3 regions of the Bacillus sp. V33-4 genome follow, and region 3 is predicted to be linked to each of the others. Evidence: riboswitches for the same ligand, from Rfam matches in the RefSeq annotation. Region 3 holds a riboswitch; each other region holds the start of a gene.
The links. Region 3 has a riboswitch for S-adenosylmethionine ahead of CVD23_RS09860 (O-acetylhomoserine aminocarboxypropyltransferase/cysteine synthase family protein). Riboswitches for the same ligand answer to the same signal wherever they lie in the genome.
Positions count from the first base shown of each region.

Region 1 (6,414 bases), on a different contig from region 3:
GGCAGAATCTAAAGGAAAGGTCATTATGCCGAGTCCATTATACTCGGGTGCTGCAGCATATAATTTAGGCGTACTAACACGCCACGATGATTTTGGCTGGGACTTTTATGAAAAAATCAGCTCCAATGAAGTGACAGTGACGAAGGGCAATGGTGATGTTCTTAAAAGTGTTGCGGGTGGAGAAAAGGATTACGGAATGGTTGTCGATTTTGTTGTTGCCCGTGCAAAATCAGAAGGTTCACCGGTTGAACTTGTTTATCCGCAAGAGGGCGTACCTGTTATAACAGAACCGATTGGGATTATGAAAGATTCGCAAAATGAAGCTGCAGCCAAGGCGTTTGTCGACTTTGTTTTATCTGAAGAAGGCCAGAAACTCGCTGCTGAGCTAGGATATACACCGATTCGTGAGGGTGTCGAGGCTCCGGAAGGATTGAAAACAATCGATGAGTTGAAAGTCATTTCTGCGGATATTAACGAACTTTTTCAATCAAGAGAAGATGATAAAAGACAGTTTGAACAAACAGTTGGTCAATAACTTGGCAACACTAGAGGAGTGGAGAAAATGATTCCACCATATCAAAGTTCATTAAGGAAAGCGAGAACGTTTTACTCGTTTTCCTTTTCTTCTATTTTTCGGAGCTGGTCGGGAATACTGGGCTTCTCATTGATTACATTTCTATTTTTACTGCCTGTATGCCGTTTGGTATGGTTGAGTGTTGTCTCGGAAGGGAACCTCAGTCTCAATCTGTATCAGGAGGTTTTAGCAGAAGCAGTAACATGGACAACGATAAAGAATACGCTTTGGATTACGATAGCGAGTACTTTTCTCTCATCAGTGTTAGGTGTAAGCCTCGCCTGGATGATGGCCTATGTAAATTTACGCAGAAAGAAATGGATACAATTATTTATTTTTATGCCGTTTATCATTCCTTCCTATATTACAACCCTGGCTTGGGTACAGTTTTTCGGCAAAAATGGCCCACTTGCAGCGTTATTTTCTTCGGACGGGCCAATCTTTAATTTATATAGTATGGAAGGAATTATTCTAGTGTTAGGGCTGTCCCATTATCCGCTTGTTTATTTATTGAGTATAGAAGTTTTTCGAAAAATCCCCCGGGAACTGCAACAGGCGGCCAGCGCAGGGGGAGCAGCAAATTGGACGATCTTTACGAAGATTGTTTTCCCGATGGCACTGCCTGGCATAGCCGGAGGAGGGCTGCTGGCTTTTTTGTCTAACCTTGATAACTTTGGAATTCCTGCTTTACTCGGAATTCCGGCCAACATTCGTGTACTAAGTACATATATTTATGAACAGGTCATAGGTTACGGGCCGACAGCATTTGCGAGGGCGGCAGTTTTGTCTGTTCTACTGGGATTGATTGCTTTAATCGGGACGGTGCTTCAGTGGTTGATTATTAGAAAAAGCCAGGTTCATGAAACGGCGAGCCGGGACATGGAACCCCGCTATTTTCTTTCAAACGGTTGGCGTTCGACTGTTGAGTTCACTCTCTGGACTTTTTTGCTTTGTACAAGCCTGATCCCTTTTCTGACGATGGCTGCAACGTCTTTTCTTAAAGCCTATGGTTTATCTTTTCGCTGGGAAAACCTTTCCTTGAAAAACTATCAATATCTATTGTTTGAAGATGCTAAAACGATAAATGCAGTTACCAACAGTGTTACCCTTGCTCTGGTTGCGATGCTTTGCTGTCTCGTAATCGGGACGACCATTGCTTATTTGCGCTTTAAACATCCATCTGTGTTTATTCGCATAACCGAGATGATGGTTACGATTCCTTATGCTCTTCCTGGTACTGTGTTTGCCCTCTCAATTATTCTCATGTGGCTGCAGCCGATCCGAGGATGGCAGCCCGGTGTGTATGGGACTGTTTGGATATTATTAATTGCCTATATTACAAGGTTTACCGTTCTGCAAATGCGCGGCAGCTTAACTGCACTTTCACAGATTGATCCTTCGATGGAAGAAGCAGCTTTGACAGCTGGTGCGGGATGGCTGGCGAAGTGGAGAAAGATCCTTGTGCCGCTCCTATTGCCTGGTGTAATGGGAGGCGCGTTGCTTGTATTCTTAACCGCTTTAACAGAATTAACAGTTTCAAGTTTGTTGTGGTCAAGCGGGTCGGAAACAATTGGGGTTGTCATTTTTAGTTTTGAACAGGCTGGTTACAGTACATTTTCAACAGCTTTTTCGAGTATGATTGTGCTGGCGATCCTGCTGCTCGGGATTTTGTTTATTTTCGTCGAAAAAGTTTGGAAGAAGCGGGTGATAAAGAACGATGATACACATTAATGAGGTAAGCAAGAAGTATGGAGGGTACACAGCACTAAAAAATATTAATCTCAAACTTCGTGAGCAAGAATTTGTCGCAATACTGGGACCTTCCGGCTGTGGTAAAACTACTTTGCTCAAGCTTTTGGCAGGATTTATGAAACCTTCATCCGGTGAGATCACGATTCATGATGATCTCGTTGCCGGTCCCTACAAGCTTGTTCCACCAGAAAAACGAAATATTAGTATGGTATTTCAATCTTTCGCCCTCTGGCCGCACATGACAGTCTCCGAGCATGTATATTTTCCGCTTAAACACCATCGTTATGGGAAAATCAAAGATAGACAGGAACAGGCTGACCGTGTTAGCGAGACGCTTGAAATGGTCGGCCTTGAGAATTTAAAGAACCGATATCCTTCCGAACTGTCGGGAGGCCAGCGCCAGCGCGTTGCTTTAGCAAGGGCGATCGTCCCCCGCCCGGCTTTATTGCTTATGGATGAACCACTCAGTGCGCTCGATGCGGAACTAAGGATGGAAATGCGTAAAGAAATTCAGGGAATTCACCGGCAGTTGGGCACAACCGTTGTCTACGTTACCCATGATCAAAGTGAGGCTCTCGCTATGTCGGACAGAATTGTGGTCATGAATAAAGGTGAAATTGAGCAAGTTGACCCGCCGGAAGCTATTTATACGAAACCCAGAACTGTGTTTGTTTCCACTTTTGTTGGAAAAAGCAATTTAATAACCGGAAAATGGATCAATATCGATACCTTTATTCCTGATGGTTTTCCGCATGTCAGCTGGCCGGATATGGGAACTTCGGTCGAACTCAAAAAGCAACATCTATACCCGATCAGGCCCGAACAATGGGTAGTCACCGAAGCGGAACGAGGCGAAGTAACGGGAGAAATTCTTTTCGCCCAGTTTCAGGGAAATGAAATTCATTATAGTGTATTAGTGAATGATCAAACGTTTAGTGTATATTCATCAGTTTTTAATAAACGCTTTATTCCTGGAGATAAGGTTAGCTTGAAAGTAAACATTGGTGTGAAGGAAACAGCGATATCCATTTGATCTGCACTTTTGGAGCTCAGTTTTCAGGTAAGCTGACTTTGTTTCGGAAAAGAGATGTAATGTGATAAAGTGGAAACAATCAGAATTATTACTGGGCTGTCTATTCTATTAGGCAGCTTTACACTTTATTTTTTCAAGAAGAGAGGATTAACATGAAGCAAACAGCTGGTCGATTTCAAAAAGAAATTACCGTAAGAAAACAAGTCAACTTAGATTATCTATTACATTTGCCGGAAGACTACCATTTTGACCAGGAGAAGGCTTATCCGCTTGTCCTATTTCTTCATGGAGTCGGAGAGCGTGGCAATAATGTAGAGTTTCTTAAAAGGAATGGGCTACCGAAGCTGGCAGAGACTAAGGAACTACCATTTATTCTTTTGTCACCGCAGTGCCCCAATTATGTGGACCGATATTCGAACTGGCTGTTAGAGTTGGATGCTGTTATCAATTTGCTGGATCAGACGATTCAAAAATACCGGGTTGATGAGAGCAGAATTTATCTAACCGGCTTAAGTATGGGCGGTTATGGTACATGGGAGCTTGCGATCCAGAATCCTGAAAGGTTTGCGGCGGTAGCACCCATATGCGGGGGCGGATCGGCAGAAAACGTTCATCGATTAAAAGATGTCCCTGTTTGGACTTTTCATGGCGCGAAGGATGATATCATTCCAATTGAAGAGACGGAACAGATGGTGGCTGCTCTTCAAGCAGCTGGAGGGAATGTAAAGTTTTCGGTCTATCCAGATGCAAAGCATGATTCATGGACGGAAACGTATAACAACCCGGAATTTTTCGAGTGGCTGCTCAGTCAAAGCAAGCTCCATTCATGAGGAGCAAGTCTATTTTGGAATTGTTTCGCAATACAAACTTATTTGTGGCAAAGTTTCGAACTTATGAAATTATGAAGTTATTCAATTGACGGTTTATTTCTCAAGTGCTATTATCTTATTAATCTTATTAAATTACTTGGTTTTCTTATCTAGAGAGGTGAAGGGATTTGGCCCGGTGAAACCTCGGCAGCGGACTCTTTTTAAGGGAGTACTGTGCTAATTCCAACAAGCACAAGGCTTGGAAGATAAGAGGCGTCTTTGCAGGACATCTTACTCTTCTTAATGATTTAAGAAGGGTTTTTTACTGCGGAAAAGGAGGGTATATAGTAGTGGGCGAATGGAACAAGAAACAACGTTTTGCAGCTTTATTGTCCGGTGAACGGGCAGACCGCCCAATAGTCAGCGGCTGGCGCCATATTTTAGACAAAGAACAGAATGCTAAAGACTTAGCAGAAGCGACCGTTGCTTTTACGAAGCAGTTCGATTGGGACTGGGTCAAAATCAATCCGCGGGCAACGTATTATGCAGAAGCATGGGGAAATACATACGATTTTCAGGATTATAGATCGGTTTTTCCGAAACAAACACGCGCAGTCATCCAAAAAGCTTCAGATGTTTGGGATATTCGTGAAAAAAAAGCTATAGAATCCACGCCATTAAAAGAGCAATTGGAGGCTGTAAAACAAATTCGTCAAGGGCTGCCTGATACTCCGCTTGTCCAAACGATCTTTTCACCATTAACGGTGCTGTTATTCCTGGCTGGCCAGTCGGCTTATGTGAATGATACGGTCTATGGCAGTGGAGATCCTGTCACCATTGCAGCATTATTGTCAGAACAAAGAACCGGTGTTCATCGCGCCTTACATGCAATTGCGCTGACATTGGCGGATTATGTAATAGAATTGAATCGTGCCGGCGCAGATGGCATCTTCTACGCTGTAACCGGTACTGCTAACCCGGATATGTTTGAGGAGGCTGCCTTCAATGAGTTTTCCAGACCTTATGATCTCATTGTGCTGGAAGCGGCCCAACAAGGGAAGCGAATCCTGCACACCTGCGGGGCACATGCCCATCCCGAACGGTTTAACGACTACCCAATTGATGGGATTAGCTGGGATACGAAGGCGGCAGGCAATCCTGATCTCGATGCAGCATTGAACGCGACAAAAGTAGGTGGTGTCGACCACGCGTTGTTTGCGGCAAATGATATTGGCCGGATTCGTGTTCAAGCTGAGGAAGCTCTGAGCATTATGGCAAATCAACCATTTATTTTAGCACCAAATTGCTCGATTCCGGTCAATGTGACGGAGGAAGCTTTAATACAGTTACGACAGTCAGTATTGAAAAAGGAGACAATGGAATGAAAAAATTAATCTTTGCTGTTTTATTAGGAATGGTATTGGTACTGGCGGCGTGCGGGAATGAATCGAAGACAAATTCAGCTTCAGAAGATAAAAAGGAAATTACCGTCGGCTTTGGGGTTGGAACGTATGAAGACCAATTCCGCAAAGGTATTTTACCGATTCTTGAGGAAAAAGGGTATAAAGTCAATATTAAGACATTTTCGCAAAACATGCAGGTAAACCCGGCGATGCAGGAAGGCTCAATCGATGCGAGTGTTTTCCAAAGTACTGCCTACATGGAGGGAATTAATGAAGAGAAAAACATGGATATGACGGGCATAGCCTTTATACCAAGTGCACCGCAGGGTTTATACTCCAAAAAGCACACATCCCTTGATGAAGTTAAAGATGGTACAACAGTGGCACTGCCAAATGACCCGGTTAATCAGGAACGTGCTGTACGAATTTTGGAAGAACTCGGTTGGGTAAAAGTGAAATCCGATGCCGGTATAACTGATTTTAACTTGAACAGCGTAGAACCGGATCAGTATGAAATTAAGTTCGAAGTATTGGATCCAGCTCAAATTTTGGTATCGCTGGAGGATGTAGATTATGGTGTAGTGAATGGGAACTACATTGCCAATGCCGGCAAGAAAATTACCGATGCGCTGAAGATTGAAAATACTCCGAAACAACACCGAAATATTGTATCGATCAATAAGAAAGATAAAGACACACAATGGGCAAAAGACTTGAAAGCAGCTTACGAATCGAGTGAATTTGAAGAATATATCAATTCTGAAAGCAAATATGATGGTTTCATTTTACCGGAGGCATGGAAAAATAATTAGGAAGGACTTGAGTAAAATGGGAAAGAAACGC
Region 1 covers NZ_PGVC01000027.1:42,347-48,760, reverse strand. Annotated here, with positions in the region: gene CVD23_RS10755 (extracellular solute-binding protein) at 1-535, shown strand, start outside; gene CVD23_RS10750 (ABC transporter permease) at 563-2,305, shown strand; gene CVD23_RS10745 (ABC transporter ATP-binding protein) at 2,292-3,359, shown strand; gene CVD23_RS10740 (prolyl oligopeptidase family serine peptidase) at 3,512-4,189, shown strand; SAM riboswitch class I at 4,332-4,441, shown strand; gene CVD23_RS10735 (uroporphyrinogen decarboxylase family protein) at 4,519-5,553, shown strand; gene CVD23_RS10730 (MetQ/NlpA family ABC transporter substrate-binding protein) at 5,550-6,383, shown strand; gene proC (pyrroline-5-carboxylate reductase) at 6,400-6,414, shown strand, end outside.
Region 1: another riboswitch for S-adenosylmethionine. It lies ahead of CVD23_RS10735 (uroporphyrinogen decarboxylase family protein); the one in region 3 lies ahead of CVD23_RS09860 (O-acetylhomoserine aminocarboxypropyltransferase/cysteine synthase family protein).

Region 2 (6,414 bases), on a different contig from region 3:
CATATGCTAATTTTTTTAATCATGATTTTCCTCCTTAGAGTTTGAATTAAATTGGATAATCCATTTCATAACATCCTGGAAAACAGTTGAATTTAAAGAATAATAAACATACTGTCCTTTTTTTACGGCATACACTAAATCAGCATTTTTTAGAACCGACAAATGTTGTGATATTCCAGGCTTACTCATATCAAAATGTTTCGCAATATCTCCAGCAGTCATATCTCCTTTTCGCAGTAGGTCTAATATTTTCCTTCTATTTTCATCAGATAAAGCTCTAAATAACTCATTTATGGACAATCAATACTTACCTCCCTCTTAAATATTTAAGTAATTACTTAACTACTTAAATTATAGTCGACGGAATTAGAATGTCAATAACATTATTCAGTTAGTCACTTTCACCGGAAAGGTGAGATGCTGATAAAAAGAAACCCTTGAAAGGCATGTAGCCAATCAAGGGAAAATTGCTGTTATTCCAATAGTTTTCTATCTAGGGAAGTCCAATAAGTAATCTGTTCAGTTGCGCTTCCATTTCATCATTTCCTAAAGTTCTGTCGAAATTTTTTAAGATTAACTGTTTTTGCTGTCTCTGTGACAAGGAAGTTACTTCCAAACATCTTGAGCAATCTCCACAACATGGCGGAGTTTTGCCCATTGTTGTTCTTCTGTCAGTAAATTACCCTCTTCTGTAGAGGCAAAACCGCATTGCGGACTCAGGCACAGCTGATGTAAATCGACAAAACGGGAGGCTTCTTCAATACGGCGTTTAACTTCTTCCGCATTCTCCAATTCTCCGAACTTAGATGTTATCAATCCCAATACGATCTTCAAATCAGGTCTTTTCACAAAACGTAATGGTTCAAAGCCACCTGCGCGGTCAGTGTCATATTCCAAAAAGAAGCCGTCAATATTAAGCCTGTCAAATAGTAGTTCAGCTACAGGCTCATATCCACCAGAAGAAATCCAAGTCGAACGAAAATTACCCCGGCAAATATGCATTGTAATTTTCATATCTGCAGGCCTGGCTGATACCGCATCATTAATTGTTTTTAAATACATACCAGCAAGATAGTCGGGATCCAAACCTCTTGCCCGAATATGCTCTTTTTGTTCTTCAGAACAAAGATACGCCCACGAAGTGTCATCCAACTGTAAGTATCTGCAGCCGGCATCATAGAATGACTGGATCGCTTTCTTATACGTTAAGGCTAGATCATGGAAAAACTCTTCATCATCGCTGTAAGCATCTTTTTCTATTTCACCGCGGAAGTGGAGCATACTCGGACTTGGGATCGTCATTTTAGTGGTATGCATTTCGGCTATGCTCTGTAGAAATCTGTAATCTTCGAGCATCGGATGCTGCCCAAAATCCAATTTTCCGGTCACTTTGATCGCGTGTGATTTTGTTTGAGTTTGATGAAATTGTATACCACTGTCTGTATCGTGACCTTCCACACCAATCAAATTTTCAAGGAAGTCAAAATGCCACCATGCCCGGCGGAACTCTCCATCTGTCACTGCTTGAAGTCCTATCTCTTTTTGCTTATTGACAATCCTCACAATTTCCTCATTTTCTACTTCTCTTAGCCGCTCCAATGTAATTTCTCCAGCCGCTCTTTGCAAACGGGCATTTTTAATTTTGTCTGGCCTTAATAAACTTCCAACATGATCAGCCCTGAACGGTGCCTCTTCTGATAAAACTGTTTGATTAGAATTACGCAAATTTGTGCTGTCGTTTAGCATCCTAGAAAAACTCCTCTCTATATAAATAAAAAAAATCTTCCTGATAAAAGGAAGAGTTTGAATACTCAATCTCCTCCTCATCTTTAAGAACAACTTGTTCTTTAGGACTTAGCACCATTCTGTTTGAAAAAACAGCGGTTGCCGGGTTTCATAGGGCCATTCCCTCCACCTCTCTTGATAAGGAAAAAAATCTATTAAATTTTAATAATTGTCACTATTATCATATAAAGAGATAACTTAAAGCAATAGATTTCAGAAAATTTTATCAGAAAATTGGTTGTACAGTTCACAAACACGGTTTAATATGTTAATCTGCTTTCCGGCCAGTACAAGAGTTTTGATCCGAATACCCGACAAGCATACTGCATACAAATCCGTAGCTTTAGAACAGTTTGCTGAAAAAATGAAAGGCGACTCGTATCAACTTTACTTTTTTATAGATAAGTACCCATTTATAAAAAAGAGAGTGTGTCAATGTAGTCCTCTTCCAATTAGATTAGCAGAAACAGGTTTCAAACCTAACTCTCTTGACCAAATTGACAACTGACCAATATGGTGAATTTCATGAGCGATTACGTGCCGAATCACATCAGCATATGTAAATCCGTCTAATTTAAGAGTTTCATTATCCTCTGACCAATTCCCAACATACTCCTCAACTTCGGGTACACAATTGTTGGATAAATCTTCTATCAATTTAAGTGAGGATTAATCTTCATAAATAAAATGAAATTTAGGCTTTCCTTGTAATCCTCTAATCCACGCTTGTTCCACGTCCACTATATGAAAAAGTGTTTGCAAAATACCTCCTTTTCCACCGACTCTTGGACGTTGTAGCTCCTTTTTCAGACAGTTGCTCACACCATTCGAACCATTCTTCTCTTACCTGCCAATTGTATCGGAATAATAACAACATTTGAGTACCCTCCGTTCCAGATATTTTTCCGAAAAACCCCTAATACCCTCCCCATTATCGACTATAAGCACTCGAATATCTTTCATAGTGTCCCCTAATTTTTAATATATTGTTATGGCGTAATTCATATATCCTCTATTGCGTTTACATAGTTTTTCTGACCAGGTTAATATAATCCTGATTTTTAAACAAACGTTTGATTAACACCCACGGGGTTAACGAATAAATCTCATTTTCGGTTTCTTATTGTTTTTAGTTCGTACATAAGTTCGAATGTGTCCATTCCTTAAGCATAACTTTGGAGTTAACTCAAACACCCCCCATTGAATGAACAAAAAATGTAAGACCTACTTCACAGGCATACCACTGTATGGATAAATGGCATGTCTTAATCCATACTCCAACGCGTCGATATCTGGCATGCTTCTCTTTTGTGCTATCTTTATGACCTTCTCAATGTCATAAGACACCCTTCTTAATTGAACAGCTAAATTTGTTTGATCGATATCAATAATTGCATAACTGGCACGATTATCACCAGCAAATGAAAAGCCTGCACTCCCCGCATGTACTATTGTTCTTCCATTCGCTTGTCTGGTAAAGCATGATGAACATGGCCAAACAAAACTAAATTTGTCTTTTCATTCGTATGTAGTTTATCTAGCTCCTCCAAGCTAGCCCACGGATACACCACCTCTCCCAGCGATTCAGGCGTGGCATGAAAAATTTCTGCATTTGTGTTATCAATTGATATGGAATCTAATAAGCTCCCGATGCGGTTATTTGTCTAGGTGACATTGTTTTCAGAGGTCCACAACCGAGTGAATGTATTGAGTTGATTCAGTCAATCAATCCCATAATTACAGTCAGAGGTAATGTAGAAGACTTGTTTAACTCGTTTCCAAAACCTGATTGGAAACCAGCAAACGAACGTCAATTGTTGTTATACGTATTTCTTACTCCCGTCTATTGGATTAATATGACTTTCTGAACGTGTTATTTTAATGTCAAGGTAGTCCAGCATTTTTGAACAAATGATTGATCAAACCCAAAGAATCACCTAACAACCGCTTAGAAAAAATCACCTCATCAGGAAGCGTTATCCTTGGAGGTGATTCTTTAGCATGGCAATCATATCAGCAGTTTGAGTACGAAATATCAAAGTCTTAAGTCAACTCTTCTCTACAACGTCTTAATTGCGCGGGTTCGGATACATATCATTCAAAAACGCTACAGATTGGTTGATTAACGCCTTCAATACATCCACATCGATATCTGATATTTTGTTGATATACACACACGCTTTGCCTGTCGTATGTTTTCCAAAGTCCTTCAGCAAGTCCGCTCGTGTTGTGTCATCCGTAGCAAAATACAAACTGATTTTGGCTTTTCGCGGCGAAAAGCCAACTAGCGGCGCATCGCCTTCGTGACCGGATTCATATTTATAATGATACGAACCAAATCCAATAATACTCGGTCCCCACATCTTCGCTTTGTAACCCGTCGTTTCAGTAAAAATATCCAGTAGTTTGTATGCATCTTCACGTTTTTTCGGGTTTTCGACACTCTCAATAAACTCAATGACACTGTTTTCGGTTTCTTTTGTTTTTAATTGGTACATAAATTAGGATTGCTCCTCCTTTTTATTTGTCATGGGAGTTGAATAGCCAAGCTTAATAATTATGATCCTATTTTTCTGCTTAAGTAAAGCCTTTAAATCCTTTTCTCCTGTTATGCAGGTACTTCGTTTTCATGATCTAAGCCTAAAGAATGCCCTACTTTATGACGGTAATAAGATTCTCTCACAAAATTTTGACGCTTTCGGTTGCCCTGTTATTTTTTGACAAAGTGCAATTTAAAGAAATGCAGGAATTCATTCAAGAGTAATAAAACCAAACGAAGGGTGTGTATTGTTGGTTTGTAATGATTATCTATATAGTCAAAAGTCGCAATTTATCATACATAAAAATATCATTCAACCTATTTTCTCTTCGTATATTTAAATGCGCCATAATCGATGACAATGATTTTACCATCATTCGATAATCTTAAGTTTCGAATCCTCATATCATTAGCCTTTATCCCTGATTTTAAAAATTTATTTTGCAATCCAGATACCTTGTGCTGATACTCTTCGTTATCTGGCACGATGTTAAGGGCCTTCTCCATAATAATCCACCCATTGCCCAACTCTTCTACTGGGCAAAGATGTACTCGCAAGATTAAGGGACAGTTTTGGTAGGTATTAAATTCGGTTTCATTGGATTGTATCCCCGACTCAGAGATTGCTACTTTCAACACAAATCCATTGTTAAGGTCATAAACAATGCGATTGTTTCCAAATCCGATCCGTTTATAATTAAGTGCTAGAGTATTTTCCGCTTCACTGATGGTTTTCATTTTTGTATCACTATCGACAATTTTCTTTTGTTCCATTTTGGATATCCACAGATTGATAGACTCTATTTCACTCTCAGTTAAGAAGGAACTGTCCACCTAAATATCTCTCCTTCCCAGATACTACGAAATAACTAGTCCACATTACATGAGTAAGAAATTTTCATTTCTTACCAAACCGTTTTGTAACGGCCGATTCAAAATTTTTAGTCGTTTCAACTACTTCGCAGTTTTTCATATATTCCTCTGGAGGAAGTTGATAAGTATGGCTTGTTAAATCTGCCCTTCTTAGACACACATAGTTATACCGGCTTGTAGAATACATCTTAACGTTATTCTCTTTACATTGGTTTCTAAAATGACTATCTGAACCGGCTTTCTGTGACGGGAACTTTATTTTTGGAAATAAACTCTTTTTAAACATCAAAGTCCCCCCTTTTAGAAATTTCGAACCGTCTTTATTTTCAAGGCCTTGTCTATATAACGTTAGCAGATCATTTTGTTCAAAATAAAGAAAACTTGTCCCTTTTCCAATTACTTCTGCTCCAGTCTTTTTAAAAGCTGTCATTGCTTCAGTTAAGTAATAAGGGGAATAATAATCATCATCATCAAACTTTGCGATAATGTCATATCGAGCTTTTGAAATACCAAAGTTTAAACAATCGCCCAATGTTTTTTCCTCTGGCAGCTGATAGATTGAGATGTTAGAATATTTCTTGGCTCTGTTGCTCCAATTATTTAGATCCATTCGATCATTATTCAAAATGATTATAAGTTCTTTGGTTTCCCATTTTTGTCTGGCATAGTTGGCAAATACATTGTCCATCATCTGATCTCGCATCGTACAAGCAATTATTGAAACCATCTGTTCACCCCGTTAAATATATAAAATCTTTATTATATTTATGAAGATCACGAACAAAAAGTGATTGTGACGGACTAAATATACCTTCATCATAATCATGTTGGACAGACAACCAAATTGTCCAAAATAGGATATAAACCAAATACAATTATAAATAATTTACATATCATACATTACTGAGGTTGATTGAATTGGAATGGTGATTTAATGAAAATCGTGCAAATATCTAGTCCAACATTCGTAACACCGCCTATTGACTATGGTGGAATCCAGAGAGAGGTTTATTATCTTACAAATCAATTAGTTGAAATGGGTCATGAAGTGATCCTCTATGGCAAGAAAGGCTCTGCATGCAAAGGGAAAGTAATTGAGTACCCTGAAGACTGTGAATCGTTACTATCATTTGTATTAGAAACGTTGCCTGAGGGGGTAGATATCATCCATGATCATAAGGGGTTTGTCGCGGAAGCACAGTTAAATATACCAACTA
Region 2 covers NZ_PGVC01000019.1:54,528-60,941, forward strand. Annotated here, with positions in the region: gene CVD23_RS07650 (hypothetical protein) at 1-23, opposite strand, end outside; gene CVD23_RS07655 (autorepressor SdpR family transcription factor) at 16-294, opposite strand; gene CVD23_RS07660 (5-methyltetrahydropteroyltriglutamate--homocysteine S-methyltransferase) at 607-1,746, opposite strand; SAM riboswitch class I at 1,821-1,930, opposite strand; gene CVD23_RS22825 (DinB family protein) at 2,218-2,442, opposite strand; partial or broken gene CVD23_RS22830 (DinB family protein) at 2,481-2,662, opposite strand; gene CVD23_RS22835 (hypothetical protein) at 3,444-3,653, shown strand; gene CVD23_RS07670 (DUF1801 domain-containing protein) at 3,855-4,283, opposite strand; gene CVD23_RS07675 (hypothetical protein) at 4,643-5,098, opposite strand; gene CVD23_RS07680 (glycosyltransferase) at 5,223-5,924, opposite strand; gene CVD23_RS07685 (glycosyltransferase family 4 protein) at 6,132-6,414, shown strand, end outside.
Region 2: another riboswitch for S-adenosylmethionine. It lies ahead of CVD23_RS07660 (5-methyltetrahydropteroyltriglutamate--homocysteine S-methyltransferase); the one in region 3 lies ahead of CVD23_RS09860 (O-acetylhomoserine aminocarboxypropyltransferase/cysteine synthase family protein).

Region 3 (6,414 bases):
ACATGGGCCGTCCTTGAAATGATGCCTGTTGCTTTTTCAATTGCTTGTTCTAAATCTTCAATTAAATCTTCGGCATTTTCGATTCCAATCGATACACGAATAAGGTCTTCTGGCACACCGGCTGCCGCCAGTCCATCTGCATCAAGCTGTTGGTGGGTCGTGCTTGCTGGATGAATGATTAAGCTTTTCGCATCTCCGACATTCGCAACATGCGCCCATAATGACAAAGAGTTAATCAATTTTTCGCCAGCTTTTCTTCCTCCTTCGATTCCAAATACGACAACAGAACCTGCCCCTTTCGGCAAATACTTTTCAGCTAATTTCTTATCAGGATGGGCTTTATGCCCCGGATAAAGAATCCATTTTACTGCAGGGTGGTTTTCCAGATACTCAATCATGATTTTCGTGTTGGCAACATGCTCCTTCATTCTCACATGAAGGGTTTCCAATCCAAGTGTGAATTGAAAAGCGTTTTGCGGGCTCAGTGCCGGTCCCAAATCGCGAAGAAGCTGGACTCTCGCTTTAACAATGAACGCTGCTGGACCCAATGCTTCACTATAAACAAGATCGTGATAGCTTGAATCAGGCTCATTAAAACCCGGGAACTTAGCTGAGCTCCAATCAAACTTCCCTCCATCTACAATGATCCCGCCAAGAGTGGTCCCATTCCCGACGAGCCATTTCGTGGCCGAGTGGATAACAATATCCGCACCGTGCTCAATCGGCCTGCATAAATACGGTGTAGCAAATGTATTGTCAATGATTAATGGAACACCAGCACTATGTGCTGCCTCTGCAACAGCTTCAATATCCAAAACTCTCAAGCTCGGGTTTCCGATTGTTTCTGCAAAGACAGCCTTCGTTTTTTCCGTAATTGCCCGTGTAATTTCATTAGGGTCTGTGGAATCAACGAGCTTTACCTTTATCCCGTACTTCGGCAAAGTGACCGCGAACAGATTATAGGTGCCGCCATAAAGATTAGCAGATGCAACAATTTCATCGCCAGCCTCGGCAACATTTAAAATCGCTGTCGTAATCGCAGCCATACCGCTCGATACTGCAAGAGCGCCTATGCCGCCTTCGAGCTGCGCAACTCTTTCCTCGAAAACGGTAACGGTTGGATTATGAATTCTTGTGTATATATATCCTTCTTCTTTTAGGGCAAACAAGTTTGCTGCATGCTCGGTATTTTTAAATTGATAGGCATTGTTTTGGTAGATCGGCACAGCCCTTGCACCTGTTATCGGGTCAGGTTTTAGCCCGCCATGAACCCCAATTGTTTCAATTCGATATTTTTGCTGCTTTTCACTCACTTTTCATCTCTCCTCTTTATTTAGTGATTTCTTTTAACAATAAGCTGCCTATGGCAGAGAAAACCAGGATTCATTAAAAGAAGAAATGAAAAACCCCCTTTTCAAAGAAGAGGGGGGTCATCTCTTCTTATCTGCCAGAGCAAGTTACATTGGCTTTAAACTTTATCCATGCTCTGCTGGAATTAGCACCGTGTTTATTAACCGGTTGCCGGGCTTCGTCGGGCCAGTCCCTCCACCTCTCTTGATAAGAATATTCAATTGTCGTTTTTGTCGGAATATTTAAACAGATGATACCATGCCTTTTGCCGGTTAGTCAACTGTTTCCTGCGTCCGAAATCCTCCCATAAACAGTTGGATTATATGGTTTTCCTAAAAAGAAAAGTGATTCAAGAAAAAGAATGATCCGAAATGGCGCGATTATGCTCAATCCAGTTGCAGAAGCTTCCCTGAGCTTTAATTCCCCGGCAAGCAACGAACAGATCAATCGTTCTTCCCCTGCTATTTTAGCATCGGGGGAACCCACATGATCTTTCACGATAATGATGACCCCGTCACTAATATGCAGGCAGGTGTCGATCTTTTCAGAAGAGAACAAAATAGTCAATGACTTATCTTCAAGTAAACAGGCTGTATGACGTCTAGTTTTTATTTCTTCAATAAAAATAGTTAAGTGCTGTTCCATTCCGGGCACCTCTTTACAAATCGATATTGATTCATTCGACTTTCTTGTTCAATAGCCCTGCGTGAAAAGTTCGACACTTTGAATTAAATAAAGCAATACCGCTGCATATTTCGGCATTGCCAATTCATTTCCCGAGAAATATGTCTTTTTTCGATTCTAGACCGTTTTTACCGAAGCTGCTGTCGTTTCCGGGCGGTTTATGCTCCTGAAGACGATAAAGAAATAGGTCGAGCCAATAAGATAGAGTCCGGCCGTAATTGAAAAGACGAAGGCATATCCCCAGTATTCCCCATATTTAATAACAATGCCGGTTGACACAGGTCCCATGATGGCCCAGCCGAGGCTAAAAACCATCTGATTGACTGAATTCGCCAGCCCCTTCATCGAATCATCAACATGGGACATCATCAAGGACATTTGGATTGGATTTCCAGCATTCATTAACGCCTGCCTGAACAAAAACCCCAGCGCCGCCAGCCATAGCTGTTCCGTATAAGCGGTGAGCAGCAAAAATGGCAGTGACAACAATTGAAGAACCACGACTGCCCTTACCTCGCCAAGCCTTCTGACAACATACGGACCAATAACCATGGCAACTGCTGTCGCAGCCTGGCCTAATGAAATAATCAGGCCGATTACTGAATTTGAAGCAGAAAAACGGTCAGCAAAGTATAAGTTCAAATACGGGATGACTAAACCTGCCCCGACACCGATAATCAGTTGCGCAACTGCGAACAGAATAATTACTTTTAAGCTGTCCCACTTTAGCTGCACTTTTTTTAAAACGGCTGTTTTGACAGCGTTTTTCTGGACAAGCAATTCCGGTTTTTCCTGAAACCGCAAAATCGGTATAACACCCAACAAGTAAATGACACCACCCATTAATAGGGTCACCCTGATGCTCGTGAGCGGATCAATTAATAAGGAAAGTAGATCAGTAAAAACACCGCCAAGCAAGTTTCCCACTACGTTGGCTGCAGTCATAACGGCAAAATGCATGCTGAAAAGGTGGACACGCTGCTCTGGCTTCGAGTTTTCGGCCAGCCACGGAATGCCGGAAACTTGTATAAAGGAAGTCGTGAGTCCGGTGGCAAAGGCAAACAAAATGAGCAGTGTTTGCGGTTCAACAACACTTCTTGACAGGAGAACAATTCCGGAAGTTATTGCCCCGAACAGCATTACTTTTTTTCTGCCGAGCTTATCACTTAAAAGACCCGCAGGTATTAAGATCAACGCCGTAGCTAAAGCCGTCATCGATATAACCTGTCCATTAACCTGTTCAGAATAGCCGAGCTCACGAATATAAAAGTTATAGATAACCATGAAAACACCCAGGCCAATTTGGGTGAAAATATTTGCTGTAATCGCTAATTTAATATTGCGATTATAATTGCGAAATTGATTTGCCCATTCCATATATAACGCCATCCAGCTTCGCCCCTTAAATATTTCGAATCCCTAAATATCATAATCCTTTTCGCATCAATCTGTAAATATTTGCGAGTAAAATGATTCAAAATAGTTTAAAGAAATATGGCATGTTATCTTGCCGCAAGCCATGCAAAACAAAAACCAGGAGCTTAACCCCTGGTCAATGTTTTAGAGAAGCAGTTATTTTTTCAACTAAGTACGGGACAGAATGAAAAGCATACAGTTTTTCTTGCAATTTGCCATCTTTGAATATGACAAGACATGGTACACTTTCAACCGTAAGAAGTTCAGAAAACTCAGGAACGAAGTTCAAATTTGCCTGTCCAATCGGCACTTCTTTAAACAGCATGGCCGCGACTTCCAGCATTTTTCCGGCAAGCTGGCATGTGCCGCATAAAGGTGTGTAAAAGTAGATGACTGCCGGCCCGCCCGCCTCGAGTTGTTTTTCGATATCTTCGCGCGTCCATTCCTTCATGGTACAATTTTATCCTCTTTCCAAGTATTCAGAATGAACATCAATATTGGCCCCGAGAAGAACAGTAGCCAAGTGGTGTTCGGGAGCCGTCGCTACTTCCCGGTACATTCTGTCAATATAGAGATGTGCTGCCTGGGGCATTTCTCGTTTAAATTGTTTGCGAAGCCTTTCTCCTGCAGCATCCGAATCAAATAATATATAAACATCCTTTTCAAACAGCAGCTCAATTAATTCATCGAGCTTAGCTAAGCTGATTGTGCCATTTGTACAAATAATCTCAACAGGTTCCTTTAAAATGTTTTTCACTTTTGTTTTGTCCGATTTCCCTTCAACAATAAGAACCTTCTCAAAAATATCAATGTTCATTATGATCACCTATGTTTGGAGTTATATCTGTAATTACGATAATTTATGCAGACGAGACTGTGGTGGTGTACTACCTGTGATTCATATTGCTAAATTTATTTTTACCTATTTTCACAACGTATGCAAAAACGACGCATTCCAGATGATAAAAAAACGCCTTGATCACTCAAGGCGCATTTTTCAATCTTCTTTGGTCATTTCTTCGTATTGTTCGGCACTCATTAAGTTGTCAATTTCACCGGAATCTGATGGTTTCACGACAATCATCCATGCCTTTTCATATGGTGACTCATTGACAAATTCAGGATTGTCATTTAAATCTTCGTTTACTGCCACAACTGTCCCGCTGACTGGTGCATACAGCTCAGAAACGGTCTTTACGGACTCAACGCTTCCAAATGGCTCATCAGCTTTCACTTCATCTCCCACTTCCGGAAGCTCAACAAAAACAATGTCGCCCAGTTCCGATTGTGCAAAATCAGTGATTCCAACACGGACGTTCTCGCCTTCCACTTTAACCCATTCATGTTCTTCTGAATAACGCAATTCGTTTGGTGTATTCATTCATATCCCTCCATATGTTCCTGTAATCTTAGGTAATCTATTATAGATTTTCTTACCAGGTAAGTAAAAGCATTTCCTTGCCTGGTAACAAATACTAACCTAACTTAAAGCCATGCTTTTTCGTAATCTTCTTCTTTAAACCCGATCGTTACCTTTTGTCCATCTGTCGCTATTGGACGTTTAATAAGCATGCCATCGGCTGCCAATAAATCAAGAAGCTCGTCCTCTGACGCTGTTTTCACTTTGTCCTTTAAGCCAAGCTCGCGATATTTTTGCCCGCTCGTGTTAAAAAGCCTCTTAATATCGAGTCCGCTGTTTCGATACAGCTTTTCGATCTCAGTGCGGGAAGGAGAATTTTCTACAATATGTACTTCTTCATAAGCTATCCCGTGTTCCTCGAGCCATTTCTTTGCTTTTCTGCACGTACCGCACTTAGGATACCAATAAAACGTTAATGCCATGCTTCCACCACCCAATGTAATCTTATCCATTTCTTTCTATTGACATGCTTCCTGTTATTCATTTGAATAGTACCATAATTTCAGGTGAATTCCTAACGGATACGTCCATACATAATGATTCGACACTCTTCTCCGCCTTCCTGCTTTTCTGATTCCGCTGCAATATAAAACAGTAATATTTTTCAACGAACAAAAAAATGGCCGGAAGGTTTTTACTTTTCCGGCCAATTTTGGTTCGTTTTATACGACAAACCGTTCTGCTGTGATTAATTTTTCAGATGCTTCACGTTTTTTGCCAATTACATTTATCGGTGTATGGCGTGTAAATTTGCGAAGCGCTGATACAAGCATGCGCAGCGTATCGCCTTTCTCTACAGCGACCAACGTTTCTTTTGCATGGCTTTCAATTTCGTTGAAAGCTTCCTGGCAGAAAATTTGTGTATACAGCAGCTTTTGCTTGCTCTTCTCAAGACCATCTCTTTCAATTGCTTTTTCTGTACGAAGAACAACCGATTCCATTGCATAGGCATTGGAAATTATATCGGCAATATTTGCGAGGATCTCCTGCTCTTTATCAAGCGCTTTTCCAAATTTTTGTGCAGCGAGGCCAACGGCCAACAAGCCAATTTTCTTTGCATTTTTCACCAAATATTTTTCCTGCGCCAATGGCTCATCGCCCGGTTCTTCCGGCATTAGCATCATCAACTCTTCCTGTAAAGCTTGCGCTTTTTGAAGCAACGGAAGTTCTCCTTTTAATGCTTTACGGAGGAAAGTGCCCGGCACGAGCAGACGGTTGATTTCATTCGTTCCTTCAAAAATACGGTTGATACGGGAGTCACGGTAGATTCTTTCGATTTCATACTCGGCCATGAAACCGTATCCGCCATGAATCTGCACACCTTCATCAGCAATATAATCCAATACTTCACTTGCAAAAAATTTATTTAATGAACATTCGATCGCATATTCAGCAATCGCTTTTGCATTTTCTTTTCCATCGTTAGCTTCCGCGTCGGTCAGCCGGCTCATCCTGTCTTCAAACAGACCGACTGTACGGTAAACAGAGCTTTCTGCAGCGTAAAGTTTTGAGGCCATTGTTGCGATTTTTTCTTTCGTAAGATT
Region 3 covers NZ_PGVC01000024.1:114,807-121,220, forward strand. Annotated here, with positions in the region: gene CVD23_RS09860 (O-acetylhomoserine aminocarboxypropyltransferase/cysteine synthase family protein) at 1-1,313, opposite strand, end outside; SAM riboswitch class I at 1,438-1,564, opposite strand; gene CVD23_RS09865 (hypothetical protein) at 1,627-1,995, opposite strand; gene CVD23_RS09870 (MFS transporter) at 2,152-3,423, opposite strand; gene CVD23_RS09875 (thioredoxin family protein) at 3,587-3,901, opposite strand; gene CVD23_RS09880 (toprim domain-containing protein) at 3,911-4,267, opposite strand; gene gcvH (glycine cleavage system protein GcvH) at 4,448-4,831, opposite strand; gene CVD23_RS09890 (arsenate reductase family protein) at 4,936-5,292, opposite strand; gene CVD23_RS09895 (acyl-CoA dehydrogenase family protein) at 5,533-6,414, opposite strand, start outside.